4 regions of the Bacillus cereus group sp. RP37 genome follow, and region 3 is predicted to be linked to each of the others. Evidence: riboswitches for the same ligand, from Rfam matches in the RefSeq annotation. Region 3 holds a riboswitch; each other region holds the start of a gene.

Region 1 (3,292 bases), 2.3 Mb from region 3:
GATTATATAGAGATAATTCAACATTGTACAGATGCAGAGATTAATGTAAATAATGAAATATATATCCGTATTTGGAGTCCAGCAGGTTGCATAGAGATGAATGAAGCTCATAATATCCAAAAATATATACCTAACTCACTTGCAATTGGTGATGATGAAGGTGGGAAAGTGCTATTATATGCAAATGGAAAAGAAGGATTTGGATTATATATGGTGGATTTCGGAGATTTAGATATCGAAGAAGCAATTAAAATATCACCTTCTTTGAAACTGTTATTAATAGATGGTGTAGGTGTAGAAAAGTTATTGTTATAATTTTAGGGACATATGAAAACCACTGTATTTTGAAAAGATATGGGCCTTATGCAGCAATATTATGGTTGGCTAATAATGCGAAAGAGCATTCTAATGTGTTTAATAAATTGTATTTAAATTTATTTGTAGAAAGAAACAGTAAATACGTTTGGGTATGGATATTGTCTACAAGTTTTGTGTCTGCACTCATGCATGAGCCTAGTGTATTGAATTTCGCATTCTATTTATATATGCTTTACTTTTCTTAAGATACGGTCTTTTTTCGGCTATATTAGCTCATAGTTCATATAATTTGTTTTCAGGAATTATATATGGAGTAAATGTTTCAACGGAACAATCAAAGGTTAATACAACAAGCGTTATACAATATACGCATGGAGAGCCGTGGGGCTGACGTAATATTGAAGTATAAAGAGTTATTAGATCAAAGTGAAGAAAAAGTAATTATTAGGTATTATATAGATGAAACGCTCAAATGAGCGTTTTTTTATTTTTATAATCAGATGATTTATTTTCATATATACCGCAGTAAAAACTTATTCCTGACTAAAAAAAGACACCCTATGGTGCCTCCACCGGAATGGTATTTGTATTAACTACAACCACGTCTACCAAGAGAATTAGGTTGAAGGACATCTCGATTCTAATGTTTTATTCATTAAATATCTCCGGCTTCTCCACTCTAAATGATTTCACCTCACCACATTCTAAACAAAATGTAGTTAAGAGTTTGCAACGTTTCCCTACTGAAAAGAGCCTACTAGAATCATCTTCACAAACATATGCATGATAAGCAGATCCAACTCTTCCTTCTTTAAATGTAGTAGAACCACAATTCTCACATCGTTTATTTTTCATGCTACTAACACCTCTTTTGCTGTGTTTTTAAGATAGAAGTAAAGCAACTTGGTTATACATGATGTTTTCGACATAAGACACCATAGACCTTTATATATTCGCAAGTAAAGAAACATAATACCCTTATAAATCGCTATAACAATATGATTTTTCATATATCATTTAATGTATATCGGAAAAATAAGTATTAAAATATTGATTTTTATTATTCAGATGATTATAATAAATGAAAATCAAACAATTCTTATGTTGAGAAGTGGAGGGACGGGCCCTATGAAACTTCGGCAACCTCGTATGAGACGAAAGGTGCCAAATCCTGCAGGTGAAGAAACACCTGAAAGATAAGAGCGGTTCAATTAGTCAAGAAGGCTACTCTTATTTGAATAAGAGTAGCTTTTTTTATGGCTAAGAGATGAAGGGGGAGTATGTAGTGGAGTATGGTTTTTGGTTGCCGATTTTTGGGGGATGGCTTCGAAATGTAGGTGATGAATCTATGCCGCCTACGTTTGAATATGCAAAACAAACAGCGCAAGCGGCAGAACAATTAGGTTTTTCAACAACACTTATTGCAGAATTAAACTTAAATGATATAAAAGGTATTTCAGCACCAAGTTTAGAAGCGTGGACAACTGCGGCAGCACTTGCAGCAGTAACGGATAAATTAGAGATTATGACAGCTGTAAGACCTGGCTTCCACAATCCAGCGGTTACAGCGAAAATGGCAGCGAATATCGATCAATTAAGTAATGGTCGTTTTACATTGAATGTAGTTTCAGCGTGGTGGGAAGAAGAAGCGAGACAGTACGGCGGAGTATTTACCGCACATGATGAAAGATATGATCGCACAGAGGAATTTGTAACAATTTTGAAAGAGCTTTGGAAAGAAGACGAGTTTTCTTATAAGGGGAACTTTTATGAGCTTCAGAATACACATTTAAGTCCAAAACCTGTGCAGAAACAAGGTATCAAGCTTTATGCAGGTGGTGAGAGTGAGAGAGGAAAAGAGGTCATTGTAAATCACGCAGATGCATATGTCATGCACGGCGGAACAGTGGAAGAAGTATCACTGAAAATAGAAGATATGAAGAATCGTAGAAAGAAAGTTACAGAGGAGCCATTGCAGTCATTCGGGCTTGCGGATTACGTCATTTGTCGTGATACAGAAGAAGAGGCAGTAGAGGAATGGAGACGCATAACGGATGTGAAAGACGATGCGTTAGGTTACGCGGGTTACCAAGACTTTATTAGTAAATCGCATTTGGAACAGCAAGTGAAGTTGAATGATTATTCCGTATCTAATCGTGGATTACGTCCTAATTTAATTGGAACACCAGAACAAATTGCAGAAAGGATACTCGCTTTTGAAAAAGTGGGTGTTACTTTATTACTTTTACAATTTTCGCCACAGCTTGAAGAGATGAAACGATTTTCTGAAAAAGTGATGCCATTAGTTGAAGCAAAAAGAAAGGAATTGATTACAAATGAGTAAAATTTACATATTACATGAGAATAAGGAATGGACGGATCATTTAGTGAAAAGGTTGGAAGAACTGGAGTTACCGTATGAGGAATGGTTTTTAAATGAAGGAACAATTACGTTAGAACAAGAACCTCCCCAAGGTGTTTTTTATAGCCGCATGAGTGCTTCTTCACATACGAGAGGTCATAGATATGCACCTGAGTTGACGGAAGGAGTTCTTGCTTGGTTAGAGGGATATGGGCGCACAGTATTTAATGGGTCTCGTGCATTACGTCTTGAAGTAAGTAAATTGAATCAATATGCAGCATTAAGAAATTTTGGTATACAAGTGCCGAAAACAATTGGTGCTGTTGGACGTGATCATATAGTAAAGGCAGCAAGGGAGTTAGGGGAAGTACCGTTCATTACAAAGCATAATCGTGCAGGGAAAGGCCTTGGCGTTCAACTATTTCATTCCATTGATGCTTTAGAGCAATATTTGGATAGTCCGGCGTTTGAAGAACCTATTGATGGAATTACTTTAATCCAGCAATATATTGAAGCGCCAGAACCATATATTACACGTTGTGAATTTGTAGGCGGTCAGTTTGTATATGCAGTTAAAGTAGATACATCAGAAGGATTCGAGCTTTGTCCAGC
Region 2 (3,292 bases), 1.7 Mb from region 3:
GCAAGGCAAAAAGCGCCTTTACGTCAGAAGCTCCATCCCCCTCACAATCTGAACGAGCCGCTTGCGCTTTTCTTTGTCTAGCTCCACCTCCTAGTCCTTCATGTCTAAGAATCTTCCGCAAGAGAAGACAAAAAGCGTCTTCTGTACGAAAGAACCTTAGCCAACAGGGCTGAACAGTCGGCTCCGCTTTTCTTTTGCAAAAATAAACAGGAAACAACATGAAAATAACGAATATACTATATACTAAGTTAAAGGTTGTATAGTATATGGTGATCGGGTGATGACATATGATTTATGTGGAAAAAGTCATTATTGTAGAAGGTAAATCAGATAGAAGAAAGATTGAATCTATTATTCGTGAACCGGTGGAAATTGTTTGTACAAATGGTACAATTGGTTTGTCGAAAATGGATGAGCTCATTGATCAGTTTTTTGATAAGGAAGTATATGTGCTAGTGGATGCTGATGATGCTGGAGAAAAGTTAAGGAAACAATTTCGAAAAGAATTTCCGCAAGCAGAGCATATTTATATTGATCGCTCGTACCGGGAAGTGGCAACCGCGCCATCTTCACACTTAGCAAATGTATTATGGGGAGCTGACATTGACGTTTATACAGAATATTTACGGTAAGGAATGATAGAAGTGATTGACTGGACAGGAGCCGAAGCAACAGCCCTAATAGAGAATGAAGAAAAAACAGTGTTATATGTATATACTCCAATGTGTGGAACATGCCAATTAGCAAAAAAGATGTTAACAGTCGTTGAGATGACAATTGAAGACTTGAAAATTGGAATGTTAGATTTAAATTATGCTCCGCATTTAGCGAAAGAGTATGGAATCGAAAGTGTACCGTGTTTACTTGTTTTTGAAAATGGGACACTCATGAAGAAGATATATGCATTTCATTCGGTTGAATATTTATATACGGAATTAAAGTAGGCGGCAAAGTTTTTGCCGCCTCGACATATTTCTTGGGAAATATGTCGAGATGCAGGGTGGTTACAGTATTTGTCGAGCGAAAGTAACAGGATTGCTCTTTAGTGAGAGGGAATGGTATGTGTAATAGAAAGTGATATGAAGGATGTGATTTAGGGTGAAATTATATTCTTTGCTGCAATCATTTGTAAATTACGCTAATGGTCAATATCATTTAGAGCCGCTTTTAAGACAAGGAGAAAAAACTGTGAATTTTCGCTTTGGAGATGAAAGTTGTTCGTTACAAATTTCAAGAGATTATATAGAGCTGCTACATGAGGAAAGAGGAACGGAGCAAATCGTTTGTGTTGATGAAGAAGATGTAAAACAATTGGTGAACGGCAATGTACGATTGCAAATGTTAATGAACGATGGACGTGTACAATATTCGGGAACGTATCGAACGATGCTATTAGTTGAATCGATGTTTCATATATGTAAACCGATGTCAGTAGGTGCTTAAAATTCTGAAGTTTCATTTTTTGCGAAAATTTCTGTTGACATGGTGTATGGATATTGATACAATTCAATTCATAAAATATAGACAATTTCATAAATTACAAATCAGACGAAAATGTAATCTGATTTCTCTTATCAAGAGAGGTGGAGGGACTGTGCCCTGTGAAGCCCGGCAACCGTCAACTTATGTTGAAATGGTGCCAATTCCTGCAAAGCAAATGCTTTGAGAGATGAGAGAGAGGGATAATGTTGTTATATACGCATATAAACCTTTCTGCTTCTCTAAAGCGGAAAGGTTTTTTTGTTGTTTGAATGTGGAGGACATTCAAATAATAAAAGTAATGATAACGGTGGACTACACGCATTAAACATAAAAAATTGCGGAGTCGATCCAAATAAAAAAGGGGTGATACACCATGATTCTATTAGAGAATGTAAAGAAAATATATAAAGCAAAAAGCGGTGATGTCACTGCTGTAGATAACGCCAATTTAAAAATAGAGAAAGGCGAAATATTTGGTGTTATCGGATATAGTGGTGCTGGGAAAAGTTCGTTAATCAGATTATTCAATCAGCTAGAGAAACCAACTTCAGGACAAATTACAATTGCAAATCGTGTCATTTCAGCCATTACAGGAAGCGAACTTCGTAAGGCAAGGCAAGAGATCGGAATGATTTTTCAGCACTTCAACTTACTTTGGTCACGAACTGTACGTGAAAATATCGAGTTCCCACTTGAAATTGCAGGAGTCGATAAGGCGGTGAGAAGAAAACGTGTTGACGAGTTAATTCACCTTGTTGGATTAGAAGGAAGAGGAGACGCGTATCCATCCCAGCTAAGCGGAGGACAAAAGCAACGCGTTGGGATTGCAAGAGCGTTAGCTAATAACCCACAAGTACTTTTATGTGATGAAGCAACGTCAGCTCTTGATCCAGAAACGACAGATCAAATTTTAGATTTATTATTAGATATTAATAAGCGTCTCGGTTTAACAATTGTACTCATTACACACGAGATGCACGTGATTCGAAAGATTTGTAATCGTGTTGCGGTAATGGAGAAAGGAAAGATTGTAGAAACAGGTCCAGTACTTGATGTATTCCGTAATCCACAGAAAGATATTACAAAACGATTTGTACAGCAGTTAACGGATTCTGAAGATACAAATGAAACGATTGAAAGTTTAATTGAAAAGTATCCAGATGGTAAAGTAATTCGTTTGCAGTTTATCGGTGAGGCTGTAGAAAGACCAGTACTTCAAAGATTGATGCAACGCAGTGATATAGAAGTTAGCATTTTGCAAGGGAATATCGCACAAACGAATAATGGTTCTTACGGTAGTTTAGTTGTTCATTTAAATGGTGAGGAAACAGCGATTCAGCAAGCAATAGAGGGAATACATCAAGATCAAGTAGAGCTGGAGGTGATTGCACATGGATAAGTTACTCACAAATGTTGATTGGAATCAAATGTTAGAAGCAACTGGTGAAACGTTATATATGACGGCAATCGCCGCTCTTGCAACATTTGTTTTAGGACTAATTTTAGGATTGTTACTCTTTATGACAGCGAAAGATAATATATGGGAAAACAAAGCGGTTAACACGGCAATTGGAGCGTTCGTAAACATTTTCCGCTCGATACCGTTCATTATTTTAATCATTTTATTAATCCCATTCACAAAGATTCTGCTTGGAACAATTCTTGGAGCGAGTGCAGCACTTCCAGCTTTAATTATTGGAGCGGCACCATTTTACGCGAGAATGGTTGAAATCGCACTTCGTGAAATTGATAAAGGTGTAATTGAAGCTTCGAAAGCGATGGGAGCAAAAACAAGCACAATTATTTTGAA
Region 3 (3,292 bases):
ACGCCTCAAATGCAAAAAAGTCTTCACATATTTTTTCAATTAAATCTGGATTGTTCTTAAGGAAATTCCACTGTAATGCTTTAGGAAGAAAATATGTTTCATATTCTTTACTTCCTCTTACCACCTCATCAACTTCTCTTTCACAAATCCCTCTTATTAGATAATCATTTCTTAATTGAATCGTCATTTGTTGAAATGTTTCGCTACATTTTTTCAATTGAAGTAAACATGTAATATACGTTCGCAAAAGTTCGTTATCATACCCACAACAGTTTAGAATACGATCGATTTCATTCATAATGTACGAGCCTTTTCTTCTATTTGTACTAACCATTTTTCCCGCTTCTCTAGTTTACTCGTTTTCACTGATTGGAACACTGACCGTTTTATATCGCGAATACCGCAAAAACGTAAAACGCCTCTCTTCATCATAATCCAATCTGCTGATCGGTATAATAATGCGACGTACCATAAAGGCGAGTCCAACGTATTAATAACCCACGCTTTCTTTCCGTTCAATAATCCTTTCGGCAGGGCACCTTCATATTTATAAGCAAATCCAGCTACGAAAATGCGATCAATAAATCCTTTTAAAATAGCAGGCATCCCCCACCACCATATCGGATAGATGAAGAGAAGCGTATCTGCCTCTTCCACTAATTTTCTATATCGCGCTGTCTCTTCCTCATTTACTAAATCACGTCTTTTCTTCTCTTCATTAAATACAAGGACTGGATCAAATTGTTCCTTATATAAATCAAGTACCGTAACCGAATGATTTGTTTCTTGTAATCCTTTTTGCACATGCTTTAAAATCGCCGCGTTAAAACTGGAAGGACTAGGATGAGCGTATACAATTAGTACATTCACTACAAAACAACTCCCTCTATAAGTTAAAGTTTCCCCTTCTTTAACATCTTCTCTACAATTTGTACGTTTTTCGAACTTTGTAATAAACGATTTAATACTGTAAGTAACTCTTCCTTTTCTAAATCTTTCAGTTTCTCTTTTACCGTACTTTCACCAGCACCTTGAATATCATAAACAACTGCCGCCATATGCTTGCAAAGATTCTCATAAGGACACTCGCAGCTACTTTCTGTAAAATCTTCAAGATCAATAATCACTTCATAGTTTCCTGCATTTCCAGTAACGAAAGCAAAAACTTTCTTATCGTGTATTTCAACATCTTCTACATGTCCATCTTCATAATATTCGTATCCTCTATCTACAATGTATTTCGGAATCCATTTCGTTATATCATGTAATAAGTAAGCGTACATAACAACACCTCTTCCTTTAATTCCCTTTTGACTTCCAAAACCCTGCATGTTATTCTAATAACTGTCAAATAGTAAGTCTATATGACAAAACGACTGACACCTATTCGGCGGAGGTGTCTCTTTTCATTTGCAGCCGATATGAAGTGCCTCTTTCAGGCACATTCAATCTTTGACACTACACACTCAACACCATTCCCTTGTATCAGGCTGCTTCAGCAGTCTTTTACTCTACATACTTCAAAAAAAGAGAGCTTAGCTCCCTTTTCTCGCCTTATAAAATACCCCTTTTTCAGTATAGAGATATTCATCAGCTAATGTAATTTTCCCATCCAGTTTCAGTTCATCTAATAGTCTTGATAAATAAAATTGATGTAACATCTTTTTCGTGAATTTTCCTTCATGATGCGAAACGATATGTTCTTGAATATCTAACAATGATATTGGCTTATCTTGCTCTATCATATATTCATAAACTGTACTACGCAGTTTTACGTATTTTTCGAGTGTCACAGTACTTCGCAACCCCTTTCTTCTTAATATAAATTTTCGTAATCGGTTTTTTTGACAACAAAAAAACCTCTCCGATAAGAAGAAGTTACGTATATATCTTCGTCTTATCTCCCAGAACAAATATGTTCTGCTGGAATTAGCACCTGCATCGCGGTTGCTGGGTTTCATCGGGCCAGTCCCTCCACCTCTCTGGATAAGAAAATATTCACTTAAATCTTACTATACGTAATTTCATTTCAATTGTCAAACAAATACAACAAATTATATTTTCTTTCTTCCTGTTCATACTATACATATATGAATATGCAAGGAGGAGTATGAAATGCACGAAAATGCTCGCGGATATGTACAAGATTCTTTTCAATCATTACAAGAAGCAAAACATTGTTTAGAAGCAGCGCTACAGACCGTTGAAAAAGATTTTAATCGCGCACGTATTGAACAATCCCTTTATGCGATCGAACAAGCTATTCAACGTTGTGATTACACGGTTCACATTTTAGAACAAGATTGAAAAAACTTCCCATCATAAGATGGGAAGCTTTTTCAAATGGCATACTTCATAATTATTACCGTTATGATTAAAAAATATACAGAATTAGCAATTTCTAAAATACCTACTTTTATAATAGAAATTTTTTTACCGTACAACATAATTGCTCGCATGACACTTGGTATAAAAATAAGAGAACACCACGGATTCATAGCAAATACAATGATTGTTAATACAATATGATAACCCCAAGATATAAAACGATACTTCGGGTTATTTTTCTCACGTATCATCGTTTTCACATAAAACGTACTTCCTAAAAAATATAAAAATGATATAAGTGCAATAAATAGTGCTGTTTTATCTATAAGTTTCATTGAAAAATAATAACTAACTAAACCGCCAATACAGAAAACAATAATCGCACTAATGTCATTTAGTAACGCTCTTTCATTCTTTTGACGAGCGTAATACATATTTACAATAAATAATGGAATCATTACTGCTACGAATAAAAGGATGCGCCATTCATATAATAGAGAAATCATTCCAAATACGAACGCGATGATAAAATATACAATTGCAGCATGTAACAACTCTTTTTTTCGTCTTTGCTTTATGTACATAAGAAATGGATACGTAGCTAAATAGATAAAGAACCAAGCTAAAAACAATGGAATATGATACATAGTAGGTTTCCCAAGAATAACACTTACTAGAAATGGTATAACGAGCATAGCCCATGCACCGTGTTGCTTCGGAATAACTAACTTCATTAACTATACACCTCCCTTTTGAAAATAACTCTCACCTACTATTATACAAATAATTTTATATAATAACGGATATATATTGAATCGATTTTTTGACAATAAAAAATGCTCCTTACAATATGTAAGAAGCATGAAAGAGGCAAACGAATATGTAAGTCGCGACCCTACCTTATATGAGTATGCTTTTCTATGCCATGTTATGCTTTTCTAATATGCCATATTTCTTTTTAAAT
Region 4 (3,292 bases), 750 kb from region 3:
GCCACTTGTTTCCCAAAAATTTTCGTAACTTCTGTTTCATCTCTTTCTTCAATAACAATTTCTGTACCTGTTTGTTTCGTAATATCAAACGTAGATAACGGAGCTGCAACGTAGAACGGGATATCGAAATACTTTGCTAATATCGCTAAATTCATTGTTCCGATTTTATTTGCTGTATCTCCATTTGCAACAATTCGGTCCGCTCCTACAATAATCGCGTTTATTTCTTTCGTTTGAATAGCATGCGCTGCCGTATTATCTGTAATAAGTGTTACATCAATAGCTGCCTGTTTTAATTCCCAGGTCGTTAAACGTCCGCCTTGTAAAACAGGTCTCGTTTCACACGCATACGCATGTAAATGTACACCTTTTTCTTTCCCAATATAAAACGGTGCTAATGCAGTACCATATCTAGCAGTTGCAATACTGCCAGCGTTACAAATTGTTAAAATATTATTCCCGTCTTTAAAGCATGTTAATGCATGTTCTCCAATACTCCGGCATACCGCTTCATCTTCTTGCTGAATGAGAAGCGCTTCTTCTTCTAATATTTTTTGTGCTTCTTTTATTGTAGTAATATCTTGAATAGATTCTCTCATACGATCGATTGCCCAAAATAAATTGACTGCTGTCGGACGTGATGTTCCTAAATAATTACAATCTCTATTAAACTTCTTTTGAAATTCTTCCATATGTACAGTGTTATATTTTTTGGATGCAAGCGCCAAGCCAAATGCAGCTACAATTCCAATTGCAGGTGCTCCTCCCACTTCTAACATGACAATACTCTTCCATACCTCTTCAATCGTCGTTAATGTGTTATATTCTGTGCTATGCGGCAACTTTGTTTGATTTAATACTGCAATAGCATCCCCTTTCCAACTGACAGACCTCGGAATAGTAACAATTGTACTCATGCTTTTATCCCTCCAGAAACCGTCTGTTGAAATAATGTTCGGAACAGTTGAATATCAGCACTCTTAGATTCATATTTTATTAGTTCTTTACCTAAGGATAGCGCTTGTTTCTTAGCTTGAATTCTCGCTTCTTTATTTGCTATTTCATCTAAATCAGCTACATGTGCTAAGCCAATTGTTCTACGGATAAGCTCACATCCGGCAAATCCGACAGCATCCGTAAAAATATTTTGCAAAATAATTGGTAGCCATTGCTTTTCTTTCGTATATGCCTCTACACCTTCTCCAATCCATAACCTCGTAAAAGTTTCTACAAAATAACTCCACGTCTTCTCTATATGGAAAAATAGCAAATTTCTCTGTTCTTCTTCTCTAGATAGAGCATTTAATAATAGATTTGCAATAAATTGACCAAGATCAAATCCAAATGGGCCATATGTTGCAAATTCCGGATCAATCACTTTCGTTTCAGAAGGTGATGAAAAAATACTACCAGTATGTAAATCACCGTGAATAAGCGCTTCTTTTCTCGTTAAAAATTTATATTTATATTGCGCGACTTTTAACTTTAAAGTTTTGTCACTCCACAATTCATCAACCGCTAGTTGTAACTCCGGCTCATAATCATTCGTATCGTAATGACCGAACGGATCTGTAAACACTAAATCTTCTGTAATCTTACAAAGGTCTGGGTTTACAAATGTACCTTCTAGTACCCTTTTCTCTTCTGACTGCAAACCGAAATCTGAGGTGTAAAATAAAACATGTGCTAGAAAACGACCGATATGCTGAGATAAAAGTGGGTACTCTTCTCCGCCTATCAATCCCCTTCTTGTAATTGTTAACCTTGATAAGTCTTCTATGACTGTTACCGCTAACTCTTCATCATGACTGTACACTACCGGAACATAATTTGGTACATACTTCGCAAAGATTTGCAGTGCCTTGCTTTCAATCGTTGCTCTTTTTATAGACAATGGCCAGCTCTCACCAACTACTTTCGCATATGGCAATGCTTGTTTTAATATAATAGACTTCTCTCCATTATCTAATTTGAACACGTAATTTAAATTTCCATCTCCAATTTCATGACAAACTACATTTGCTTTCTTTTCAAAATAACCGTGTTCTTTTGCATATTGTATAGCTGTTTTTTCAGTTAATGAATAATATCCCATCGTCTTCTCCCCCTTTTAAATTCAGAGGTTTTTCTAACACAGAAAAACCTCTTTCCACTAAGAAAGAGGTTTGAAGTTTATCTTCTCCCCTCTTATCTGCCAGAAAGTAAACTTTCTGCTGGAATTAGCACCGTGCCTTTTGGCGTAAATAAACGCCCCATTTCACAATGGTATTACGGTCGGTTGCTGGGCTTCATCGGGCCAAATCCCTCCACCTGCTCTTGATAAGAGTTGTATAATTTTTTGAATTTTTAACTTTATGTTGAAGACTATACCAAGAATAAAAATCACTTGTCAACATTTTATTTGTATAATTCTGGACGACGATCTGCAAAAACCGGAATTCCTTTGCGTACTTCTTTAATTTTCTCGAATGTAAGCTCTCCAAATAAAATTGATTCTTCTTCATTCGCTTCCACAACAACTTCGCCCCAAGGATCGACAATTAAAGAATGACCGGCAAACTCATTATTCGGATCCTTTCCTGCCCTATTACATGCAACAACATAACACTGATTTTCGACTGCTCTTGCTTGCAATAACAAACGCCAATGTGCTAAACGAACTAATGGCCATTCTGCTACAACAAATAAAACCTTTGCACCTTTAGCAGTATGAACACGCATCCACTCTGGGAAACGAATGTCATAACAAATTGTGCCGGCGCACTCAACATCATCTAGCTTAAATTCACCTGTACTATTTCCAGCGATTAAATATTTATGTTCATCCATAAGCTGAAATAAATGAACTTTACTATATTCATTGACTAGTTCTCCTTCCTTGTTTACTACATACATTGTATTTGTAACACCTTGCTCTGCTTGCTTCGCTATAGACCCACCGACAATATGTACACCATATTGCTTCGACCATTCTTTCAGCTTTTCTTTCGTTTGCAATCCATCCCTATCTGCAATTTCAGAAAGTCTTGTTAAATCATATCCTGTTGTCCATAGTTCTGGTAAGACGATAACATCTGGTCTTTCCTTCATCGCTTCGCTTATTTTACTTTTAGCGTTCTCAATATTTTTTTCTACATCTCCAAAGACAATATCCATTTGAATACATGCGACTTTCATTTTGTCAGCCCCATTCATAATTTTTTCTTTACAAAATACTGGAAAGATTATATCATTTGTCACTAGAATTGTAACAACTTTCAAAAGAGGTGGAAAGTATGAAATTATTTCAACC

The links. Region 3 has a riboswitch for S-adenosylmethionine ahead of QCI44_RS11320 (hypothetical protein). Riboswitches for the same ligand answer to the same signal wherever they lie in the genome.
Region 1: another riboswitch for S-adenosylmethionine. It lies ahead of QCI44_RS23195 (LLM class flavin-dependent oxidoreductase); the one in region 3 lies ahead of QCI44_RS11320 (hypothetical protein).
Region 2: another riboswitch for S-adenosylmethionine. It lies ahead of QCI44_RS02405 (methionine ABC transporter ATP-binding protein); the one in region 3 lies ahead of QCI44_RS11320 (hypothetical protein).
Region 4: another riboswitch for S-adenosylmethionine. It lies ahead of mtnK (S-methyl-5-thioribose kinase); the one in region 3 lies ahead of QCI44_RS11320 (hypothetical protein).

What each region holds. Positions count from the first base shown of each region.
Region 1 is NZ_JARVHP010000001.1:4,387,096-4,390,387, reverse strand. Features, by position in the region: gene QCI44_RS23205 (SMI1/KNR4 family protein) at 1-315, shown strand, start outside; gene QCI44_RS23200 (hypothetical protein) at 967-1,173, opposite strand; SAM riboswitch class I at 1,415-1,521, shown strand; gene QCI44_RS23195 (LLM class flavin-dependent oxidoreductase) at 1,604-2,662, shown strand; gene QCI44_RS23190 (ATP-grasp domain-containing protein) at 2,655-3,292, shown strand, end outside.
Region 2 is NZ_JARVHP010000001.1:485,879-489,170, forward strand. Features, by position in the region: gene QCI44_RS02390 (toprim domain-containing protein) at 288-632, shown strand; gene QCI44_RS02395 (thioredoxin family protein) at 636-944, shown strand; gene QCI44_RS02400 (hypothetical protein) at 1,099-1,443, shown strand; SAM riboswitch class I at 1,569-1,676, shown strand; gene QCI44_RS02405 (methionine ABC transporter ATP-binding protein) at 1,856-2,881, shown strand; gene QCI44_RS02410 (methionine ABC transporter permease) at 2,874-3,292, shown strand, end outside.
Region 3 is NZ_JARVHP010000001.1:2,136,474-2,139,765, reverse strand. Features, by position in the region: gene QCI44_RS11335 (hypothetical protein) at 1-298, opposite strand, end outside; gene QCI44_RS11330 (NAD(P)H-dependent oxidoreductase) at 295-870, opposite strand; gene QCI44_RS11325 (SWIM zinc finger family protein) at 894-1,331, opposite strand; gene QCI44_RS11320 (hypothetical protein) at 1,536-1,793, opposite strand; SAM riboswitch class I at 1,895-1,993, opposite strand; gene QCI44_RS11315 (hypothetical protein) at 2,116-2,307, shown strand; gene QCI44_RS11310 (YwiC-like family protein) at 2,340-3,062, opposite strand; gene QCI44_RS11305 (ECF transporter S component) at 3,247-3,292, opposite strand, start outside.
Region 4 is NZ_JARVHP010000001.1:1,382,725-1,386,016, reverse strand. Features, by position in the region: gene mtnA (S-methyl-5-thioribose-1-phosphate isomerase) at 1-917, opposite strand, end outside; gene mtnK (S-methyl-5-thioribose kinase) at 914-2,095, opposite strand; SAM riboswitch class I at 2,185-2,326, opposite strand; gene QCI44_RS07440 (carbon-nitrogen family hydrolase) at 2,398-3,261, opposite strand; gene QCI44_RS07435 (pyridoxal phosphate-dependent aminotransferase) at 3,276-3,292, shown strand, end outside.